3 regions of the Cobetia sp. Dlab-2-AX genome follow, and region 3 is predicted to be linked to each of the others. Evidence: predicted binding sites of a transcription regulator. Region 3 holds the regulator's gene; each other region holds the start of a gene.
What was found. Region 3 encodes LexA, which represses DNA repair genes until DNA is damaged. Its sites were predicted from a motif close to TACTGTNTANNTANACAGTA; they were not measured.
Positions count from the first base shown of each region.

Region 1: recA (recombinase RecA) is a predicted target of LexA. The motif match lies at 5,986-6,005, and genes of this name have one in related genera.
Region 2: recN (DNA repair protein RecN) is a predicted target of LexA. The motif match lies at 5,192-5,211, and genes of this name have one in related genera.

Region 1 is NZ_JAMXRV010000007.1:84,674-92,369, reverse strand. Features, by position in the region: gene eno (phosphopyruvate hydratase) at 1-785, shown strand, start outside; gene fdxA (ferredoxin FdxA) at 2,038-2,361, opposite strand; gene mutS (DNA mismatch repair protein MutS) at 2,621-5,200, opposite strand; gene NH396_RS12605 (CinA family protein) at 5,415-5,903, shown strand; gene recA (recombinase RecA) at 6,119-7,186, shown strand; gene NH396_RS12595 (regulatory protein RecX) at 7,412-7,696, shown strand, end outside.
Region 2 is NZ_JAMXRV010000005.1:48,755-56,450, forward strand. Features, by position in the region: gene NH396_RS09825 (esterase-like activity of phytase family protein) at 1-700, shown strand, start outside; gene dnaJ (molecular chaperone DnaJ) at 850-2,001, opposite strand; gene dnaK (molecular chaperone DnaK) at 2,171-4,093, opposite strand; gene grpE (nucleotide exchange factor GrpE) at 4,297-4,920, opposite strand; gene recN (DNA repair protein RecN) at 5,297-6,967, shown strand; gene fur (ferric iron uptake transcriptional regulator) at 7,168-7,590, opposite strand; gene bamE (outer membrane protein assembly factor BamE) at 7,669-7,696, shown strand, end outside.
Region 3 is NZ_JAMXRV010000003.1:289,675-297,370, reverse strand. Features, by position in the region: gene NH396_RS06980 (hypoxanthine-guanine phosphoribosyltransferase) at 1-155, opposite strand, end outside; gene NH396_RS06975 (mechanosensitive ion channel family protein) at 136-1,482, opposite strand; gene nagZ (beta-N-acetylhexosaminidase) at 1,534-2,685, opposite strand; gene NH396_RS06965 (L,D-transpeptidase) at 2,943-3,485, opposite strand; gene NH396_RS06960 (TetR/AcrR family transcriptional regulator) at 3,485-4,162, opposite strand; gene lexA (transcriptional repressor LexA) at 4,716-5,345, shown strand; gene NH396_RS06950 (hypothetical protein) at 5,519-5,758, opposite strand; gene NH396_RS06945 (DUF6586 family protein) at 6,011-6,490, opposite strand; gene topA (type I DNA topoisomerase) at 6,490-7,696, opposite strand, start outside.

The DNA.
Region 1 (7,696 bases), on a different contig from region 3:
TCATGGTCCAGCCGGTCGGCGCGCCGACCTTCCGTGAAGCACTGCGCACCGGTGCCGAGATCTTCCACGCGCTGAAGAAGGTGCTACAGGGTCGCGAGCTGAGCACCTCCGTGGGTGATGAAGGTGGCTTTGCACCGAACCTGGCGTCCAACTCCGAAGCACTGGCCGTCATCAAGCAGGCCGTCAGCGATGCGGGCTACACCCTGGGCACCGATGTGACCCTGGCGCTGGATTGCGCGTCTTCCGAGTTCTACCAGGACGGTCAGTACAACCTGTCCGGCGAAGGCAAGAGCTTCGACGCACGTGGTTTCGTCGACTATCTGGCCGGCCTGGCCGCGGAATATCCGATCGTCTCCATCGAAGACGGCATGGATGAGTCCGACTGGGAAGGCTGGAAGATGCTGACCGACGAGCTGGGCGACAAGGTGCAGCTGGTCGGCGACGACCTCTTCGTCACCAACACGCGCATCCTGAGCCGCGGTATCGAGGAAGGCATCGGCAACTCCATCCTGATCAAGTTCAACCAGATCGGCTCGCTGTCCGAGACCCTGGATGCGATCAAGATGGCGCAGGCCGCCGGCTTCACCGCGGTCATCTCCCACCGCAGTGGCGAGACCGAAGACACCACCATTGCCGACCTCGCCGTCGGTACCTGTGCTGGCCAGATCAAGACCGGCTCTCTGTGCCGCTCTGACCGTGTCGCCAAGTACAACCGTCTGCTGGTGATCGAGCAGCAGCTGGGTGATGTGGCTTACAACGGCCTGAAAGAGATCAAGGGTCAGTAATCGCCTGTGATGTGAGGGCTCAGCGCCTAGCATTGCAGAGGTAACTTGCAACGGGGTCGTGCCTTCTGGCACGGCCCCGTTGTGCATTGCAGGCGATGATTGAGTGCGTTTGTGGGAGGGGCAGGAAACAGGCCGCTTTCAGGCACTGAATTCATGTAAGTCATCTCTTACAAATCCCGCAGGACAATCGAGACACTGGCTGCGAGTCGCCTGCGGATATGAACGTATGTCCTCCAATATGTATCTGTTTTTATTGAAAATATTTTCTTTGACGGCCTGTTCAGGTATAGCGGGTTAAGCGGTTTGGCTAGTTGCCTCGCCGGCGAATGCTGCCCAGAATGGCTACATGGACGTGAGGGTGCGGCGGGACACCGCAGTCTCGGCAGGATGCCAACGGGATGATCAGAAAAGACTTGATGGCGAGACAGGACGTTTCGCCCCGCTGAGCAGGACGCTCGGCGGAAAAGGACCTGGCATGGACGTCGGTAGCAGAGAGCTGTATATCTTCGCTTGAAGGAGTCAGGCGAGAGATGCCAGGGAAGCAAGGATGGCGGGCATGACACCGGAGTGTGTCAGGATCAGGATGATCCGTCGGCGATGGGAAGCGCCACACAGGCAGGAAGCACGATAACGACACGGAGTGTCGAAGAGCCCCAGGCTCTGATATGCAGTCAGGAAGCTTGCTCTTCACAGGAAGTGACGGATGACGGGACATCATCCGCGTCAGGAATGATGGGGCAGACAGCGGCAGCATCAAGTGGCAGGAAGCCATGACAAGGATAAGTCGGACAAGGAATGTCGTGAGGCTGTCAGCTGCACAGGCAGGGAGCGGTACAGGCAGGACGCCGGGCAATGCATGGGCAGGACAGCAGGACAGGCAAATATCTGCACTAACGGGCATTGCGGTGGGACAGCTGCGCGAGCAGTGCTGCAATGCCCGCCACGCGTGACGGTGCGCCCCGAATGACAGGATGTCGTGAAGGGCAGGGACAGCACTCAGGAGTGCGATCCAGGATGGATCGACAGGGACACGCTTGGAGCGGGCGACCTTACGGGGTCGCCCTTTTTTATGTCTGGAGGTCGGGGGGAGGAGTTCTCAGCGCGAGCTCTTCAGGCACCGACTTCAGGCATCAGATACAGAAACGGCAGCGGCTCCCGGGGGAATCGCTGCCGTTTCTGTCGTCAGAGCCGAGCTTGCCCGGTCAGGGCGGGCAAGCCGCTAGCCACGCGAGATGCGGGTGACTTGAGGGGGTTACTGCTCCAGATACTCAAGCTTGCCGTCGACACCATCCCACTTCTCGGCGTCTTCCATGGCGTCCTTCTTCTCGCTGATGTTCGGCCAGACTTCGGCCAGATCGGCATTCAGCTCGATGAATTCCTTCTGGTTCTCCGGCACTTCATCCTCGGAGAAGATGGCTTCGGCGGGGCATTCCGGCTCACATAGCGCGCAGTCAATGCACTCATCCGGGTTGATCACCAGGAAGTTCGGGCCTTCGTAGAAGCAATCCACCGGGCAGACTTCCACGCAGTCGGTGTATTTGCAGCGAATGCAGTTCTCGGTGACGATGAATGCCATGCAGGTCTCCTGACGCGGATTGGCGTCTCTCTCGTAGGTCGTGGTCCAGGCGCCCACCATGTGCCGTCTCGGCGACATCATGGCCTTCAGGTTATAAGCGGCGCAGATGTTATAAGGCGTTATTCTAGTGGCGCTCTGCCGCCCCCGCAATCAGCAGGGGCGGATCGTTTTGGAATGGTGCTATGCCCGAAGGTTGCTGTCGAGCCTTGCCGCTCATTCTCGAGCCAGGCGCGCCAACGTTGGCTCGGTGTGAGGGCGCTCAGCGCTGACGGTGCCATTCGTAGATCAGCTCCAGCGCTCGCTTGGGGCTCAGGTCATCCGGGTCAAGGCCGTTGAGGGCCTCGACGACCGGATGCGGCGGTGCCGCGAACAGGTCATTCTGCTGCGGTACCGGCTGGCCCAGCGCATTCTCGCGTGCCACCTGCGGACGATCGATTTCCTGCTGCTCCAGACTGGTCAGCTTCTCGCGCGCGCGCAGGATGACGCTCTGCGGCACCCCGGCCAGCTGGGCCACCTGCAGGCCATAGCTCTGGCTGGCAGGGCCTTCCTCGACGCGGTGCATGAAGACGATGCCATCGCCGTGCTCAGCGGCCGTCAGGTGCACGTTGGCGACGGCATCGGCATGCTCGGGCAGCGCTGTCATCTCGAAGTAATGGGTCGCGAACAGGGTGAAGGCACGCGTGCGCGCCAGATGCTCGGCACTGGCCCATGCCAGTGACAGACCATCGAAGGTCGAGGTGCCGCGGCCGATCTCATCCATCAACACCAGGCTCTCGTCAGTGGCGTTGTGCAGGATGCTGGCGGTCTCGGTCATCTCGACCATGAAGGTCGAGCGGCCGCCGGCCAGGTCGTCCGAGGAGCCGATGCGCGTGAAGATGCGATCCAGCGGGCCGATGCAGGCGCGCGATGCCGGCACGAAGCTGCCGGTATGCGCGAGCAGAGCGATCAGTGCCGTCTGGCGCATGTAGGTGGATTTACCGCCCATGTTGGGGCCGGTGATCACCAGCATGCGCCGCGCATCATCGAAGCGCACATCGTTGGGAACGAAGGGATGATCGCTGACATGTTCGACCACCGGGTGGCGGCCGCCTTCGATGTCGATGCCCGGGGTCTCGCTGAGTTCGGGGCGCACGAAATCGAGCGCGGCGGCGCGATCAGCGAAGGCGGTCAGCACATCCAGTGATGCCAGCGCACGGGCCGTCTGCTGCAGGCCATCCAGTTCGGTATTCAGATCATCCAGCAGGTGCTCATACAGCAGCTTCTCGCGCGCCAGTGACTTGGACTTGGCGGACAGCGCCTTGTCCTCGAATTCCTTGAGCTCGGGGATGATGAAGCGCTCGGCATTCTTGAGGGTCTGGCGGCGGATGTATTCCGGCGGGGCCTCGGCCGATTGCGAGCGCGGCAGTTCGATGAAGTAGCCATGCACGCGGTTGTAGCCGACCTTGAGGTTGCTCAGGCCGGTGCGCTCGCGCTCGCGAGTCTCGAGTGCGACCAGATACTGGCCGGCGTTCTCGGACAGGCCGCGATACTCGTCCAGCTCATCGTCGTACCCATCGGCGATCACGCCGCCATCGCGCAGCACCACTGGCGGGTTCTCGACCAGCGCCTCGCTGAGCATCGCGGAAAGTGCCGGGAACAGGCGGATGGCATCGCGCAGGTCGTCGATGGCGCTGCCTTTCTCGACGCTGGCGAGCACGGCGCGCAGTTCGGGCAGGGTGTTGAGGCCATCGCGCAGGCGGGCCAGGTCGCGCGGGCGTGCGCTGCGCAGTGCGACACGGGCGAGGATACGCTCCACATCACCGATACGCTTGAGCAGGCCGTGCAGCTCGAAGGGATAGTCGCCATCCAGCAGGCGTTGTACCGCCGCCTGGCGCTGGCCGATCTGACGCTGATCGCGCAACGGACGATTCAGCCAGCGCTTGAGCAGGCGCGAGCCCATCGCGGTCGCGGTGACATCCAGTACGTTGGCCAGCGTGTTGTCGCTGGTGCCGCCCAGGTTGGTGTCGATCTCGAGGTTGCGACGGCTGGCGGCATCGATCACCACCGAGTCATCGCGGCTTTCGACCGCCAGTGCGGTCACATGGGGCAGCCCGGTGCGCTGGGTATCGCGAGCATAGTCGAGCAGGGCACCGGCAGCCGTGACGGCGCGCGTCAGATGGCTGCAGCCGAAGCCGTTGAGGTCCTGGACGCCGAACTGGTCGCATAGCAGGCGCAGGGCTGTCTCGTGATCGAAGTGCCAGTCGCTCTGACGCGTCAGCCCCGGGCGCGAGGCCAGGCTGGCGGGGAGGGTACGGCTTTCACCGACCATGACCTCGGCAGGTGACAGGCGCTGGATCTCTGCCTGCAGCTCATCATCACCGTTGACCTCGAGCACGCTGAAGCGACCGGAGGACAGCTCGAGTGCCGCCAGGCCCCAGGTGTCCCCGTCGCGGTGCAGCGCTACCAGCAGGTTGTCGCGGCTGGCATCCAGCAGCGCCTCATCATGCAGGGTGCCCGGCGTGACGATTCGCACCACCTTGCGCTCGACAGGCCCCTTGCTGGTCGCCGGGTCACCGATCTGCTCGCAGATGGCCACCGATTCACCCATCTTGACCAGGCGTGCCAGATAGCCTTCGGCGCTGTGATAGGGCACCCCTGCCATGGGAATCGGTGAGCCACCGGAGCTGCCGCGCGCCGTCAACGTGATATCGAGCAGTTGTGCTGCGCGCTTGGCGTCCTCATGAAACAGTTCATAGAAGTCGCCCATGCGATAGAACAGCAGCACGCCGGGGTGCTCGCGTTTGATCTTCATGTACTGCGTCATCATCGGCGTCATCTGGGGCGCGCTGTTCTTGGCCATGGCCATGGACTTCCTTGACTGCACTGCAATGGGAAAAAGCACACATGCGAGAGCACGGCATGCGGGATGCGCGATATTCTACGGACTGGCGCGGCCGGCTCCAATGCCTGTGATGTCTCATGCTCGCTGCCCTTTTCACCTGATGACCTCCACGAGGAGAAAGTTCGTGAGCCAATTGACTGGTACGACACCCGAGGCTGCGTGCGCGAATGCTCTGGCTGAGCAGTTGCAGGCGCTGGCGATCGCGCGCGGCGTGCGCGTCACCACCGCCGAGTCGTGCACCGGGGGCGGCGTGAGTGCCGCGATCACTGCGATTGCCGGCAGCTCCCGCTATTTCGATGCGGGCTACGTGACTTATTCCAATGCCACCAAGCAGCGCCTGCTGGGGGTCAGTGAGGCATCGCTTGAAACTTTCGGCGCCGTCTCCGAGGCGGTCGTGTGCGAGATGGTGCGGGGCGCCTGTCGCGAAAGCGGCGCTGAGCTGGGGGTGGCCATCAGCGGCGTGGCCGGCCCCGGCGGGGGAAGTGACGAGAAGCCCGTCGGCACCGTATGGCTGGCGTGGGGGAGCGAGACGCGCCAGCAGGCACGCTGCTGTCACTTTTCCGGCGACCGGCAGGCAGTGCGTGACGCCGCCGTGCGGGAGGCGTTGCAGGGCTTGATCAAGCGCGTGGAGGCCTTGCAGGTCGGCACCGAAGACGCGTGAGCCCGGTGCAGGCCCCGCGATGAGGGTGCTGCCTGAAAAAGCGCACCACCGGACTGGCAGAGCGACGCAACTTGCGGCATTATACTGTCCATGTATACAGGGTTTTGCCACGACACCTCAGCCGCTAGTCTGACGGTGTCTGCTCAGCTCTCAGTGACAGAATTCTCTATTCCAGGTGGCAGCCCGTGTGGCTCCGCCGTTCGACAGGAGGCCACATGGCAAAGGACGACAATCGTACCAAGGCGCTGAACGCGGCGCTGTCCCAGATCGAGCGCCAGTTCGGCAAGGGCGCCGTCATGCGCATGGGCGATGCCCCGCGTGTGGCCATCCCGTCGGTTTCCACCGGTTCTCTGGGGTTGGATATCGCACTCGGCATCGGCGGCCTGCCCTTCGGGCGCGTGGTCGAGATCTATGGTCCGGAATCCTCGGGCAAGACGACCCTGACTCTCTCGGTCATCGCCCAGGCGCAGAAGCAGGGTAAGGTCTGTGCCTTCATCGATGCCGAGCACGCGCTGGATCCGTCCTACGCCGAGAAGCTGGGCGTCAACCTGGATGAGATGCTGGTCTCCCAGCCCGATACCGGTGAGCAGGCGCTCGAGATCGTCGACATGCTGGTGCGCTCCGGCGGCGTCGATGTCATCATCGTCGACTCCGTGGCGGCACTGACGCCGCGTGCCGAGATTGAAGGCGAGATGGGTGACTCCCACGTTGGCCTGCAGGCGCGTCTGATGTCCCAGGCACTGCGCAAGGTGACGGGTCACATCAAGAACGCCAACTGCATGGTGGTGTTCATCAACCAGATCCGCATGAAGATCGGCGTGATGTTCGGCAGCCCCGAGACCACGACTGGCGGCAACGCCCTGAAGTTCTACTCCAGTGTGCGTCTGGATATCCGCCGTACCGGTTCCGTGAAGTCCGGTGATGAAGTCACCGGCAACGAGACCCGCGTCAAGGTCGTCAAGAACAAGGTCGCGCCGCCGTTCCGCCAGGCCGAGTTCCAGATTCTCTATGGCAAGGGCATCTACCACGCCGGTGAGGTGATCGACCTGGGTGTGCAGTGCGGTCTGGTCGGCAAGTCAGGTGCCTGGTACAGCTATCAGGGCAGCAAGATCGGTCAGGGCAAGGCCAACTCCGCTCAGTACCTGGAAGACAATCCCGCCATCATGGAGGAGATTGAAAACCAGATCCGCGCCCAGTTGCTGGCAGCACCGGAAGCCAAGGAAGAGCCGCAGGAAACCGCGGCCGCCGAGAGTGAGGACGATCTGGATATCGATCTCGACTGAGGATCGCTCCTGAGCAAGTACGCCGGCCGCCAGGCTGGCGTCAGCGCAGCGGGTCGAGAACGCCCCGTTGCGCTGGTCCCAAGGCGCCCGCCCCGATGACTCGGAGGCGGGCGCCTTGCGTTCACCTCCCTCTATGCCCTTCTGCTCAACCCGGGGAGCATGACCATGCACGATGACAGCACATCACTGGGCGGGCCTGAGTATCAACCGCTCGACTCAGGCGTGATGACGCCGCAACGGCGTGCGCGCAATGATGCCATCGCGCGTCTGGCGCGCCGCGAACATAGCCGCCGCGAACTGCACGACTATCTCCGAGAGCGTGACTATCTGCGGGCGCTCAGCGATGACGAGTTGGCAGAACGGCAAGCTGCGGGCGAGGAGGGTGCACCGGCGGCCTTGAGTCGCGATGAGGTCGAACTGCTGATCGAGGAGGTGCTGGAGCGCATGGCCGAGGAAGGCCTGCAGTCCGATGAGCGCTTTGCCGCCAGCTTCCTGCGGATGCGCGTCCTG
Region 2 (7,696 bases), on a different contig from region 3:
GGCGCTCAATACCTATACCCTCCGCGACGAGACCGATGTCTCGCTGCGCGGCGCCCTCAGTGATGCCGAGGGCCTGCAGCTGCTGCGCGCGAACAATGACCGCCGCGGCGATTCCCGCCTGGTGATCAGCTTCGAGCAGCAGCCACGTGTCGAACACTTCCTGCCCAGCGGCCTGGCCGTCAGCGAGCCCTTCACTCCGATGGGCGCGCGTGGCGCGGCGCCCAACAACGGCATGGAGGCCCTGACCCTGCACCCGCAATACGGCATGCTCGCCGGGCTGGAAGCCACGCCCGAGGGCATGAGCGAGGGCATGACGCGCATCTTCAGCCTCGACGACAAGCACGAGTGGAGCTACCCGCTGGCCAGCGATACCGGTTCGAGCCTGACCGCGATGGAGATGCTGCCCGACGGTGACATGCTGATGCTGGAGCGCGCCTTCTCACCGCCCTTCCCGCTGGTGATCAGTCTGCGCCGCGCGCATCTCGGCGAGCCCGGCACCCAGGTCGAGGTGCGTACCCTGGCACGCCTGTCGAGCGGCGATGGCTGGTCGCTGGACAACTTCGAAGGGCTGACGCATCTGGAAGGCAATCGCTTCCTGATGATCTCGGATGACAACTTCAGCAGCTTCCAGACCACGCTGCTGAGCTGCTTTGCGGTCATCGAACCAGAAGCCTTCACGGCTGAATCAGCGCCGCAATAGCCATGCCCCGGGCTGTGTTACTGGGCTGAATTGCCTGGCTGAGCCACCGAGCCTGAAACGCGAGAGCCCCGCACTCGACAAGTCGAGTGCGGGGCTCTCTGGCATGAAGGCCATCCATGGAGCTGGCCCGCGGACGGCAAGGCGAATGCCTAGGGCTTCATGTCTTCGAAGAACTTCTTCACGCCATCGAAGAAGCTGTTCTCCTTCGGCGAATGGCTCTTGCCGGTATCACCAAGGCTCTGCTGGAACTGACGCAGCAGCTCCTTCTGCTCTTCATTCAGGCTGACCGGGGTCTCGATGACCACCTTGCACAGCAGGTCCCCCGCGGGGCCGCCGCGCACCGGCTTGACGCCCTTGCCGCGCAGACGGAACAGCTTGCCGGTCTGGGTCTCGGCCGGAATCTTCAGCACGACACGTCCGTCGAGGGTCGGCACGTTAAGCTCACCACCCAGCGCCGCATCGACGAAGCTGATCGGCACTTCACACTGCAGGTGACGACCATCGCGCTTGAAGATCTCGTGCTCGCGCAGGTTGACCTGCACATATAGATCGCCTGACGGCCCGCCGTTGACACCGCCTTCGCCTTCGCCGTTCAGGCGGATGCGGTCGCCGGTGTCGACGCCCGGCGGAATCTTGACCGAGAGGGTCTTGGATTCCTGGACGCGGCCTTCGCCGTGACACTTGCGGCACGGCACGCTGATCTTCTCGCCACGACCGTGGCAGGTCGGACACGCCTGCTCGACCGCGAAGAAGCCCTGCTGCATGCGCACCTTACCCATGCCGTTGCAGGTCGGGCAGGTTTCCTTGCTGGAACCCGGCTCAGCACCATCGCCATCGCAGTGGTCACAGGCCGCCAGACGCGGCACGCGGATGTCGACCGTGGTACCGGCAACCGCCGATTCCAGATCGAGATCCAGGTTGTAACGCAGGTCGCTGCCGCGCTGCGGAGCGTTCGGGTTGCGACGACCACCGCCGCCACCGAAGATGTCACCGAAGACATCGCCGAACACATCGCCGAAGCCGCCGGCACCACCACCGCCAAAGCCGCCGCCACCGAAGCCGCCGCCGCCCTGACCATCGACACCGGCATGACCAAACTGGTCATAGGCGGCGCGCTTGTCAGCATCGGACAGCACTTCGTAGGCTTCAGAGACTTCCCGGAACTTCTCGGCCGAGGTTTCATCATCCGGGTTGCGGTCCGGGTGATGCTTCTGGGCCAGGCGTCGGTACGCCTTCTTGATGTCCTTGGTGTCGGCGCCACGCTCGACACCAAGCACTTCGTAATAATCACGCTTGGACATGGATCAGGTCCGCCTGGATTGCTGGCAGCCTGAGGCTGCCGGTCTGTTCTGGAATGCCGGTTGTCACCGGTGGCTCGCGGCTAGCGCAGGGCGCCACCGATGCAAACGACAACGCGGGACGCCTTCACGAGGCTCCCGCGCTGTCATCAGACGTCGTTCAAGAAATCCCTCAGGACTTCTTGTCGTCGTTGACTTCCTCGTACTCGGCGTCAACCACGTCGTCGTCCTGCTTCTTGCCAGCCTGACCGTCGGCAGCCTGCTCACCCTGGGCACCCTGCTCGGCGTAGAGCTTCTGCGCCAGGTTGCCGGACGCTTCGGTCAGTGCATCCAGCTTGGCCTGGATCGCATCCTTGTCGTCGCCTTTCAGGGCTTCTTCCAGCTCGGAGATCGCCGTCTCGATGGCTTCCTTCTCGCTGGCTTCAGCCTTGTCACCGGCTTCGGTCAGGGTCTTCTTGGTCGCGTGAATCATGCCGTCGGCCTGATTGCGCAGCTGGACCATTTCCTCGAACTTCTTGTCTTCGTCGGCGTTGGCTTCCGCGTCGCGCACCATCTGCTCGATCTCGTCGTCGGACAGGCCGCCGGAAGACTTGATGACGATGGACTGTTCCTTGCCGGTCGCCTTGTCCTTGGCGGACACGTTCAGGATACCGTTGGCATCCAGGTCGAAGGAAACTTCGATCTGCGGCACACCACGCGGTGCCGGCGGAATGTCGGCCAGGTCGAAGCGACCCAGAGACTTGTTCTGCGCGGCCTGCTTGCGCTCACCCTGCAGGACGTGGATGGTCACCGCGCCCTGGTTGTCTTCAGCGGTGGAGAACACCTGAGACTTCTTGGTCGGGATGGTGGTGTTCTTCTCGATCAGCGGCGTCAGCACGCCACCCATGGTCTCGATACCGAGGGTCAGCGGCGTCACGTCCAGCAGCAGCACGTCCTTGACGTCGCCGCCCAGCACGCCGCCCTGGATACCGGCACCGACAGCGACCGCTTCATCCGGGTTGACGTCCTTGCGTGCTTCCTTGCCGAAGAACTCGGCTACCTTGGACTGCACCAGCGGCATGCGGGTCTGACCACCGACCAGGATGACATCATCGATCTCGGAGGCGGACAGGCCAGCGTCGGACAGCGCGGTCTGGCACGGCTTCAGGGAGCGTGCGACCAGGTCGTCGACCAGAGACTCGAGCTTGGAACGAGTCACCTTGACGTTCAGGTGCTTCGGACCAGTGTTGTCAGCCGTGATGTACGGCAGGTTCACGTCGGTCTGCTGAGCGCTGGACAGTTCGATCTTGGCCTTCTCGGCGGCTTCCTTCAGACGCTGCATGGCGAGGTTGTCGCCGGACAGGTCGATACCACTGTCAGCCTTGAACTGGTCAACCAGGTAGTTGATCAGGTGCATGTCGAAATCTTCACCGCCCAGGAAGGTGTCGCCGTTGGTGGCGAGCACTTCGAACTGGGTCTCACCGTCGACGTCGGCGACTTCGATGATGGAGATATCGAAGGTACCGCCGCCCAGGTCGTAGACCGCGATGGTCTTGTCACCACGGGACTTGTCCATGCCGTAGGCGAGGGCTGCGGCAGTCGGCTCGTTGATGATGCGCTTGACGTCGAGACCCGCGATGCGGCCGGCGTCCTTGGTCGCCTGACGCTGGGAATCGTTGAAGTAGGCCGGCACGGTGATGACGGCTTCGGTGACTTCTTCACCGAGGTAGTCTTCCGCGGTCTTCTTCATCTTCTTGAGGATTTCCGCACTGATCTGCGGCGGCGCCATCTTCTTGTCTTTCACCTGCACCCAGGCGTCGCCGTTGTCGGCTTCGACAATCTTGTACGGCACCATTTTGATGTCTTTCTGAACCACATCATCCTTGAACTTGCGACCGATCAGGCGCTTGACCGCGAAGAGAGTGTTCTCCGGGTTGGTCACTGCCTGACGCTTGGCCGACTGGCCGACCAGAATCTCGCTGTCGTCGGTGTAAGCGATGATGGACGGTGTGGTGCGACCGCCTTCAGCGTTTTCGATGACCTTGGTTTTCTCGCCGTCGAGCACTGCCACACAGGAGTTGGTAGTACCCAAGTCAATACCGATGATGCGTCCCATAATCGTATACCTCGAATCTATTGCTAGCCTGAAAGATAAGTCTGGATGTCGGCACCTTGTGTCGGTACCTGAACTTGTTTCTCTAGATGGGGTCGCGTGTCAGGGTTTCAAGACCCGGCCGGGCAAATTTTCCCGGGCCGGATCGCCCTGAGCCCCCACAGGGCGCGATCCAACGCCTATCGGGCGTCGAGAGCGCGCAGGCCTCAGGAGGCCTTGCTGACTGCCACCATCGCCGGACGCACCAGGCGGCCATTGAGGGTGTAACCCTTCTGCATCACGTCGATGACGCTGTTCGGCTCCGCGTCCGGGGACGGCACCATGGCGACAGCCTGATGGTATTCCGGGTCGAAGGGCTCGCCGTGCGGATCCAGCTGCTCGACGCCTGACTTGTTCAGGGCATCCAGCTGCATTTTCAAGGTCATCTCGATGCCTTCGACGTGGGTCTTGGCCGCTTCGTCACCCGACATGGATTCCAGCGCCTTCTCGAGGGAATCCACCACCGGCAGCATTTCCTTGACGAACTTCTCCAGCGCGAACTTGCGCGCCTTCTCGGCGTCCTGCTCGGCACGACGGCGCGCGTTCTGCGCATCGGCAGCCGCGCGCAGCGCCTGGTCCTTGGCTTCCTTGACGGCCTGCTCAAGCTCTTCGACCTGGGCGGCCAGCATCTCGGCTTCCGGGTTGTCCACCAGAGAGCCTTCGCCGCCGGTATCGTCGGCATCCAGTACGTTGTCGATCACTTCACCTTCCGGCGTTTCCGGCTGCGGCTCGGCATCGCGAGCGGCACGCTGAAGCTCTTCATCCATCGGGGTCTGCGGGTCCTGAGCCATGCTGATCTCCTGCGGGCCGACGTCTGTGCGCCATTGCCCTGATTCGTGGCCTGCTGAGCCTGTCGCGAAGCATCACTCGCACTGGGCTGACAGACAGGCCATGAGTTGCCTTGAGAGGCAGCAAGGCCAGGCCATTGCTGCCGACTGAAAGTGTCAGTGCCTCTATATGGGGACAGCACATCGCTTCTCAAGCCTTGCCGCAGGCTTTTCTCCCCACTGAGCCCGGCATGGATTGAAGGCCACCCGAACGTGCTGTATAAAAAGCCATGCTCACTGTATAAACATACTGTATGGCGACACCGTAGCCCGCCCATCGAGTCCGGGTCCGCTGATGTTTCCCAGCACGGCGTACGTCAAAGCCCCCTCGGAGGTAGTCATGCTGCTGCAACTCGCCATCCAAGATTTTGCCATCGTCGAAACGCTGGAACTCGATTTCCGCCGCGGCATGACCGCCATCACCGGCGAGACCGGTGCCGGCAAGTCCATCCTGCTCGGCGCCCTCGGCCTGTGTCTGGGCGAGCGTGCCGATGCCGGCAGCGTGCGCCATGGCGCCGACCGCGCCGACCTCATCGCGCGTTTCGATATCAGTGAGCTTGGCGACGCCCGTCAGTGGCTGGATGAGCGCGAACTGGGCAGCGACGACTGCCTGCTGCGTCGCGTCATCACCGCCAGCGGCCGCTCAAAGGCCTGGATCAACGGTACGCCCTGCACCATCGCCGACCTTCGCGAGCTGGGCGAGCACCTGATCGACATCCACTCCCAGCACGCCCACCACTCCCTGCTCAAGGAAGAGACGCACCTGCGTCAGCTCGACGAATATGCGGGCCTGGAGACTCAGGCCGCCCAGCTGCGCGAGGACTTCCGTCACTGGCAGGAGGCGCATCGTCGTCTCAAGCGCATGAGCAATGATGGCGATGAAGTACGTGCGCGCCGCCAGCTGCTGCGCTATCAGGTCGAGGAACTCGATGAACTGGCGCTATGCGAAGGGGAACTGGAAGCCCTGGAGCAGGAGCAGGAAACGCTGGCCAATGCCGAGCAGATTCTGGCCGAGGCGCAGTCCGCCGCCGAGTGCTGTGATCACGACGAAGAAGGTGCACTGTCTCGCCTCAACCAGGCCCTGGCCCGCCTGGCGCATCTGCCGGGCAACGAGCACGGCTCACTGGCCAGTGCGCTGGGCATGCTCGAGGAAGCGCGCATCCAGATAGAGGAAGCCGCGCGTGAGCTGCACCGCTTCGTGGAAGTCACCGAACTCGACCCCGAGCGCCTCGCCTTCGTCGATGAGCGCCTGAGCCGCATCCATCAGATCGCGCGCAAGCATCATGTGATGCCGGACGAGCTGCATGGCCTTCATCAGCGCCTGCGCGAAGAACTCGATGGCCTGGGTGGCGATGAGGAGGCCATCGAAGCCTTGCGCGAAGAAGTGGCTCAGCGTCGCGAGGCCTGGAAGGGGCTGGCGAGTGAGGTGAGCGCCAGACGCGCCACTGCCGCCCCGCAACTGGCCAGCGACATCCAGGACCAGCTGGCCTTCCTCGGCATGGGCAAGGCCACCTTCGAGGTCGCCATCGAGGCGCGGGAGCGCCCGCAGCCCGAAGGCATGGAGCGTATCCACTTCCGCATCAGCGCCAACCCGGGCCAGCCGCCACGCGCGCTGGCCAAGGTCGCCTCAGGCGGCGAGCTCTCGCGTGTATCGCTGGCGATCCAGGTCGTGGCCGCCAGTCGCTCGACCATTCCCAGCCTGGTCTTCGATGAAGTCGATGTCGGCATCTCCGGCGCTACCGCCGAGATCGTCGGCCAGCTGCTGCGTCGACTGGGCGACAAGGGCCAGGTGCTGACCGTCACTCACCTGCCGCAGGTCGCCGCACAGGCGCATCAGCACCTGCATATAGAGAAGCAGGCCGAGAAGGACACGACCCGCACCCACATGGCGCTGCTGGATGACAGCGGCCGCGTGCGCGAGCTGGCACGCATGCTGGGCGGCATTCATCTCTCCGAACAGACCCTCGCCCATGCCCGCGAGATGCTTGGCGCTGCCGACAGCCGCCATTGAGCACTGTCGCCAAAGTCGCCGTTCATGCGCTGTCGTCGACGTCCATTCGTCCAATGACACTCCTCGGCAAGACGAACGCTGAAGTCATGGATTTAGGAAACATGAACGCCAGATACACGAACGGCCGCCCTCAGGGGCGGCCGTTCGTGTATCTGGCCGGAGAAGGCTCTCCGACCACGTCATCCCTGACGCAACCCGCGTCAGCTATCGCTCTTGTCGCCCTTGGGACGCACGTAGAGCACTAGCGCATGCTCGACCAGCTCATAGCCGTGCTCCTCGACGATCTCGCGCTGACGGCGCTCGATCTCGGGATCACAGAACTCTATGATCTCGCCGCTGTCCAGACATACCATGTGGTCATGGTGTTCTTCCTGGGACAGTTCGAAGACAGCGTGACCGCCATCGAAGTTGTGGCGCATCACCAGTCCCGCTGTTTCAAACTGGGTGAGCACACGATAAACCGTCGCCAGACCGACATCTTCGCCAGCCTCAAGCAACGCCTTGTACACGTCCTCGGCACTCAGGTGTCGATCCGTCGATTTCTCGAGGATCTGCAGGATCTTGACTCGCGGTAGGGTTACCTTGAGTCCCGCCTTGCGCAGTTCATGGTTCTGATCGGCCATGCTGGGGTACTCTTCGCAGTCGCTTGATGTATCAGGTATGATCGGCCAAGGCAAAACGATAGGGAATCTTCAGGGCAAATGCAAAACTTGATCAAAACAGTCGCCT
Region 3 (7,696 bases):
GGCATGCGATCGCCGAGGCGTTCCGTCAGCTCAACGGCCATGCGGTCGAGTGCCACTTCAAGGTCAGCTTGCGGGATCAGGCAATCGGCATTGTCCATCACCTCACGCATTTCGTCATGCAGGGCGGTGAGAGTCTCAGGCGTCGGAGTCAGCATCGGGAGTTTCCTGGGTGTCACTGGCCTCATCTCCACGCCGGACGGGCGCAGAGGAGGATGTAGCAGCGGCGGTTGAATCAGAACGGCGGCGGGACCCGCGCGTCTGCGTGTCTGATGACGCCGCGGCATGCTCTGCCTCGGCGTCGTGTTCATGGTTGTGCCCTTCGAAGGACAGCACATCGGCAAAATGCAGACGCTGACCAGGCAGCGCCACCTGGGCATCATGCTCACGAATGATGTCGTGCACCTTGAGCAGGACATCCTGCTTGATCGCGTGGTACTTCACCCAGTCGGTGGTGCGCGTGAAGACATAGACGAAGAAGTTCAGCGAGTGCTCACCGTAGGTGGTGAAGTTCACGATCTGGGTGCGCGTCTGGTCGATCTCGTCATGGCCTTCCAGCATCTCGCGTACCGCGGCAACGATGGGGCCGACCTGGGCGGCATCCTCATAGCGCAGCCCCACGGTCTCGAAGATGCGGCGATTGTACATGCGTGACGGATTCTCCACCGAGATGCTGGTGAAGATGGCGTTCGGCACGTAGAGGGGCCGCATGTCGAAGGTGCGGATGCGCGTCAGTCGCCAACCGATATCCTCGACGGTGCCCTCGATCTCGCGGTCCGGTGAGCGGATCCAGTCGCCGACCTTGAAGGGCCGGTCGAGATGGATCATCAGGGCACCGAAGAAGTTGGCCAGCAGATCCCGCGCCGCAAAGCCGACCGCGATACCGCCGACACCCCCGAAGGCCAGCACCCCGGACAGCGAGACGCCGAGATTCTGCAGGATGGCCAGCCCCACCAGCACGACCACGACCGCACGCAGCAACTTGCTGATCGCCGAGGCCGTGGTGGCATCCATCGCACTGACATTGGTGCCGGGCGGCGGCATGGTGCGCAGCGCCTCGAAGCGCTTGACCATGCGAATCAACGCCCAGGCCAGCGCCAGCAGGGTCACGATCTGGCGCGCCGTGCCGAGGTATTTCTCGGCCCCGCCAAGGCTGAACTGGCCGGCGATGATGCCGAGCGCCAGCAACACCCCCATGCTGTAGAGCCAGAATGACACGGGATGACGCAGACCATGCACCAGGGCGTCATCCCACAGGTTGCGGCTCTTCTCGGCATGCGTCGCCAGGCGGGTGAGCACCACTCGCTCGATGAGATGCAGCAACAGCACCGCCACCAGCAGCAGAGCGAGATTGATGCCCCACAGCGGCAGGCCAAAGGTCTGCTCGACCCATTGGCGCAGCGGCTCGACCCATTGATTGATCATCTCTTCGGCAGGCGCTGCCAGCTTGTCGGCAGCAGCCTCGGTGGCGGATTGCTCAGCCATGGGAATTCCTTGCCAGTCTTCGACTCGAAAAAGGCACCGCGTGCCTGATTATTACGCGCTACCGGACTCAGAGGCCGACCGTGCATCAGACGCGTCAGACGCCTCGGCGGTACCAGGCATGCCCGAAGGCATGGCGACCTGCTGTGATGCCTGACTGGCCGCCATCGATTCGAGCCTCGCGTGAGTGCGCCGCCAGCGTGCCAACCCCACCAGACCATCAAGCGTCGGGCGAGCCCGCGCATAGCGCAGACGCGCCTGGCGCTTGCCACGGTGGCGCTGCTCATCGTCATCGAGGCTGTCGAGCACTTCGCGCGCGGCGGCAGGGTCATTGCAGACCAGCGCCATGTCGCAGCCGGCGTCCAGCGCCAGGCGCGCACGCTCTGCCGGGCTGCCTTCCGCGACGGCCGCCGCCATGCCGAGATCATCGGAGAAGATGGCGCCCTTGAAGCCGAACTCTTCGCGCAGCAGGCCCAACCAGCTGGGCGAAAAGCCCGCGGGACGTGCATCGAAATCCGGATAGATCACATGCGCCGGCATCACGCCGCCCAGGCGCTCGGCGAGGGCCGCGAAGGGCTTGAGATCATGCTCGCGCAGCTCGCGGAACGGACGCGGATCGACCACGCGCTCCAGATGGGTATCGGCCGAGATGCCACCATGCCCCGGGTAGTGCTTGCCGACGGCGGACATGCCCGCCTCCTGCAGCCCGTCGATGAAGGCGCCGCCCACCGCGATGACGTCTTCCGGCGTGGCGCCGAAGCTGCGATCGCCAATGATGGTCGAGCCCGCCACATCGATATCCAGTACCGGCGCAAAGGTGATATCACAGCCGATGGCTGCCATTTCCATGCCCAGCAGCCAGCCGGCATCGCGTGCCAGCCCCAGGCCTGCGGCCTGGGCGTCTTCGCCGCAGCCATCACAGTCACGCCCGAGACAGCACTGTGCCAGGCTGCGCATCGACGGCAGGCGTGTCACGCCCTCACGCAGACGCTGGACGCGCCCGCCTTCCTGATCGATGGCGATCAGCAGGTGGGGATTGACGCTGCGAATCTCGCGGCTCAGCTCCAGCACCTGCTCGGGAGAAGCACAGTTGCGCGCAAACAGGATGACGCCCCCGACGGCAGGACGTGCCAGCAGTTCACGTTCGTCGCGGGCGAGAGTCAGCCCCGCAACATCGACCATTACGGAGCCCAGTGGCTGTGTCATGTCATCCTTCCTGTCCATGGCCTGCGGCAGTGATATCCCATGCAGAGAGATCACGGCCGCCAGGACTTCATGTCTTTTACGGGGCTCGGCAGCCTGGAAGAAACGCGATGAATCAGGCTGCCAGCGCGAGGAAAGGCGCAATTCTAGCCGACTGAACCCCTATCGAACAGTCGCGGCCAGCTGCGCCCCGGCAAGGGGCTGTCACGCAGGTTCCGGTGACAGCTCATGGAGGGTATCAGACTCGGGCACCAGCGCCTTCAGGGATGCAGCAGCACCGGAGTGCCAGGCACAGCCTCGGCAAAGAGTCGCAGCAGGTCATCATCGCGCAAGCGAATGCAGCCATGGGACGCCGCTATCCCCATAGGCTCCGTGCTGGGCGTGCCATGAAAATAGATATAACGGCGCAGGCTATCGACCCGCTCACCGCGAGCATTGCGACCGCGGTTGATGCCCGGCTCGCGGCCACTGAGCCATAGAATGCGCGTCAGGATCCAGTCACGCTCTGGATGCTCCAAGGCAAGCTCGGGGGTAAATACCTCGCCCGTGAAGCGCCGTCCACGATAGACGGCGCCACGCGGGTTGCCTGCCCCGATGGCGGCACGAATCACATGCCAGCCACTTGGCGTGCAACCGCTGCCATCGAGCTCGCCGATACCGTTGAGGCCGCTGGAGATCGCGCAGGCGTACACCAGCGCGTCAGGGGCAGCCACGGAGGGCGGCGCATCACGACTGCCACTCGGCGCGTCATTGCGAATCTCAAGGCTCTGGCGCGCGAGATCCACCGCTACCCAGCAGGCCATCAGCTGGCCGCCTGGGTGACCGCCTCACCATCCCCGAGTGAGGCCGGCAACGGCGCTGCCATCGCCGCGACCACCACCGGACGCATGTGCTGGATCAGCTCACGCACCGTGGTGTGATGGCCGTACTCGGCCTCCTCGATATCCCGCAGTGCATCCAGGCCCGAGAAGGTGAAGATCACGCTACCGAGCATGAAGTGCAGGCGCCAGAAGCGCTCGTTGTCCGGCAGATCAGGCGTCGCCAGCTTCAAAAGCTCGGCGAAGCGGCTGAAGACCGTGCCGTAATGCTCGCGGATATAGCGCCGCATGTGGCCCTGACCCTGGGTGTAGGCAAGCCCGAGCAGGCGCATGAAGGTGCGCAGGCTGTTGCGCTCGGCCGGCACCTCCAGCACGGTACGCGCCATCACCTCCAGCAGGACCTCCAGCGGCACCTGACGCCCGGCGTATTGCTGCTCGACGCTGTCGAGTGCCGCGTGGAAACGCTCGCTGAACGGATCGAGATAGCGCGCGAAGACCGCCTGGATCAGCGATTTCTTGGAGCCGAAGTGGTAGTTCACCGCCGCCAGATTGACCTTGGCCTTGCTGGTGATGTTGCGCAGTGAGGTCTCGGCGAAACCACGCTCGGCGAACAGCACCTCGGCAGTATCGAGGATGCGGGTAACGGTATCGGTCTGGGCCATGGGCGGAACCCTTGTCAGGTAGAAGAGGACTGGAGTCGTAGGTCACGGCGCAAGCGCCGCGCGGCGACTCTCTCATGAGGTGATGCAGGTTCACCGGAAGGCCACGTACGATATCGGCTCGTTTGATCACGACACACGTGAGTACGACACAAGTGAGTACGACACATCCGAACACTGCCATCGGCGAACATTCGTTTGAAACACTTTGATTCTAGCGCGCCATGCCATGACTGACAATTCTCTCGCGTTTCAAACACCAGAGGTTTAGCTGAGCCTGATATTCCTTCAATGCAGACCGTGCCGATTCAAGGACTCGTCGTGCTCGGTGACAGCCCCCCGCAGGGCCACACCGGATTGCCCTCGCGACAGCTTGCCTTGGATATCAACAAGCCAAGTCGGCAGACGGCGATATCTCGACGACTACCTGCCCTTTGAGACCTCCACACAAGCCAGGATGCCTTGCATGACTGCCATGACTGGATACAATGACAGTTGTATGGATGCACACCCCGTGCCGTCAGCTCAAGATGCCGCCCAGGCCAAAGGCAATGCCATGACCCAGCCGCTTACTCCGCGCCAGCAGGATGTCTTCGACTTCATCATCAAGACCATCAAGTCCTCTGGCTACCCGCCGACGCGGGCCGAAATCGCCCAGGCGCTGGGCTTCCGCTCGCCGAATGCCGCCGAGGAACATCTGCGCGCCCTCAAGCGCAAGGGCGCCATCGAGATGGTGCCGGGCACCTCACGCGGCATTCGCGTGCCGTCGCTGGCTGACGTCGACGACAGCGCCAACGATGGTCTGCCGGTGATCGGGGAAGTGGCCGCCGGCAGTCCGATTCTTGCCAGCGAGCATATCGACCGTCACTGCCCGCTGCCGAGCGACTACTTCTCGCCGGCTGCCGACTACCTGCTGCGTGTGCGCGGCGTGTCGATGAAGGACGTGGGAATTCTGGAAGGCGACCTGCTGGCCGTGCACCGCACCACCAGCGTGCGTGACGGGCAGATCGTGGTGGCACGCCTGGGAGATGAAGTCACCGTCAAGCGCTTCCGTCGTGACGGGCACTACGTATGGCTGGAAGCCGAAAACGAGGACTTCTCGCCGATCAAGGTCGACCTGCGCACGGACAGCCTGGAGATCGAGGGTCTCGGGGTAGGCGTCATCCGCGATGGTGGCCTGCACTGAGGCCTTGACCAGCTGCGCCTTGAGCAACAGAACCTTGCCCAGCAGCACTTTTTCATCAGGGCTTTTCTCGCAGAGCTTTTCTCGCAGAGCCCTGAGCAACGGAAAAGCCGCACGCATTGCACAAAAAACCCGCCTCGAGGCGGGTTTTTTGTGCGCGAAGCGCGAACGATGCATCAGTGCACGATGCCTTCCGACTGCTCGTCCTCGTCTTCTTCGCCATCCCAGAGGCGAGTCCGGGTGATGGCGTGGTCGATCATCTCACGCGCGACCTCGAAACGATTGTCACGCAGCAGATCAGCGGCCTCGTCCGAAATGCGAATGCTGAGCAGCGGCTCACCTTCGCTTTCCGCGGCGCGCAGAATCACTTCACCATCTTCCATTTGCACAATTTCAAGTACGGCGGGATCGGACACGTCATTCCTCCTGCACGGCATCTCGCGAGATACCGGCGTCGTTGTAATCGTCAGCGCGACGGCTGGCAAGCCCGTCACCGCGTTGCCATCAGCGACGCAGAAAAAAGTACGACCACAGCCAGAGCCATGGTCGTACCGGAGAATGCAGGGCTTGCCACAATGCAATCAGTCTAGCACCCGTGAAGGCGAAACGTCACCCGATTGCCATGCGCCAGTCACCACCAGCGTGCAGCACCAGATCAACGCCTTGACCTACCACTCGACACTCGACTCGCGCAGCTGCGGCAGCAGCGCCTTGAATGCCGTGATGGCGGCGCTGAGACGCTCGGCCAGCGAGGCGCTCGAGGCTGCCGCGATGATCAGACCATCACCCCGCGAACGCGATTCCTCGCGGCGAGCGACGCCACCCTCTTCATGCAGACGGGTCACATCCGCGATCAGCTCAGACAACCAGCTGTCAGGACGCTCAAGCAGGCTGCGCAGCTGCTCGACCTCGGCGATGGGCGTCGGCGGTGTGGCCAGGCGCTCGCGCCAGCTACCCTCTGGCCAGCGCGCCGTCACGGCACACTCTTCCAGCAATGACGCCAACGCCAACTCCAGCAGGGCGAGCGCGCCCTCTTCACCGGCCATGCGACGCGCCACGGCATGCTCATCGTCGCCAGAAGCTGCTGACTGGGCCAGCAGCAACTCGGCCTGATACAGCAGCTGATTGGTGCGGGCACGCTGGCTCATCAGCTCTTGGCTCCCTTGCGCTTGTCCTCGACGACCCAGCGGCCGTTGTCGTAGGTCGCCTTCCAGCCGGTCGCCTTGCCTTCCTCATCGGTCATGACGTACTGAGCCTTGACCTTGCGCGAGAAGCGAATCTGTGCCGGACGTCCATCCGGGTCCTGATCCGGGGCCTCGAGAATGAAGTGATACTTCTCCGGCAACTCGTCGGCGTGCGCCTTGAGCTCCTTGACCAGCGGCGGACGCGTCTCGCGATTCTTGGGGAACTGGCTGGCCGCCAGGAACAGACCACTGGCGCCATCGCGCAGCACGTAGTGGTCCTCGACCTTGACGCAGGCAAGCTCCGGCATCGGAATCGGGTCCATCTTCGGCGGCGCCACTTCACCGGACTTGAGCAGCTTGCGGGTGTTCTTGCAATTCTCGTTGGTGCAGCCGAAGTACTTGCCGAAACGCCCGGTCTTGAGCTGCATGTCGGAGCCGCACTTGTCGCACTCGATCACCGGGCCATCGTAGCCCTTGATGCGGAACTGACCTTCCTCGACCTCGTGACCGACACAGTCCGGGCTATTGCCGCAGACGTGCAGCTTGCGCTGCTCATCGATCAGGTAGCTGTCCATCGCGGTGGCGCAGATCGGGCAGCGACGCTTGGCGCGCAGCGCATCCGTCTCGGCATCTTCACCGGCATCGGCCGCCACGGCTTCATCGCCCGGCAGCAGATCGATGGTGGTCTTGCAGCGCTCCTTGGGCGGCAGGTTGTAGCCGGAACAGCCCAGGAAGACCCCGGTCGAGGCGGTACGAATCTGCATCTCACGCCCGCAGGTCGGGCAGGCGATGTCCGTCGGCACCGGCTGGTTCGGACGCATGCCCTCTTCGGACTGGGCGTGGTCCAGCTCGGCCTTGAACTCGGCGTAGAAGGTGTCCAGCAGCTCGCGCCAGTTGCGCCCGCCGTTGGCCACCTCATCGAGGTAGTCTTCCATGCGCGCCGTGAAGCCGAAGTCCATCAAATCCTTGAAGGACTCACTGAGGCGATCGGTGACGATGTCGCCCAATTTCTCGGCATAGAAGCGACGGTTTTCCAGCGCCACGTAGCCACGGTCCTGGATGGTGGAGATGATGGCGGCATAGGTGGACGGACGACCGATACCACGCTTTTCCAGCTCCTTGACCAGGCTGGCCTCGGTGTAACGCGCCGTGGGCTTGGTGAAGTGCTGC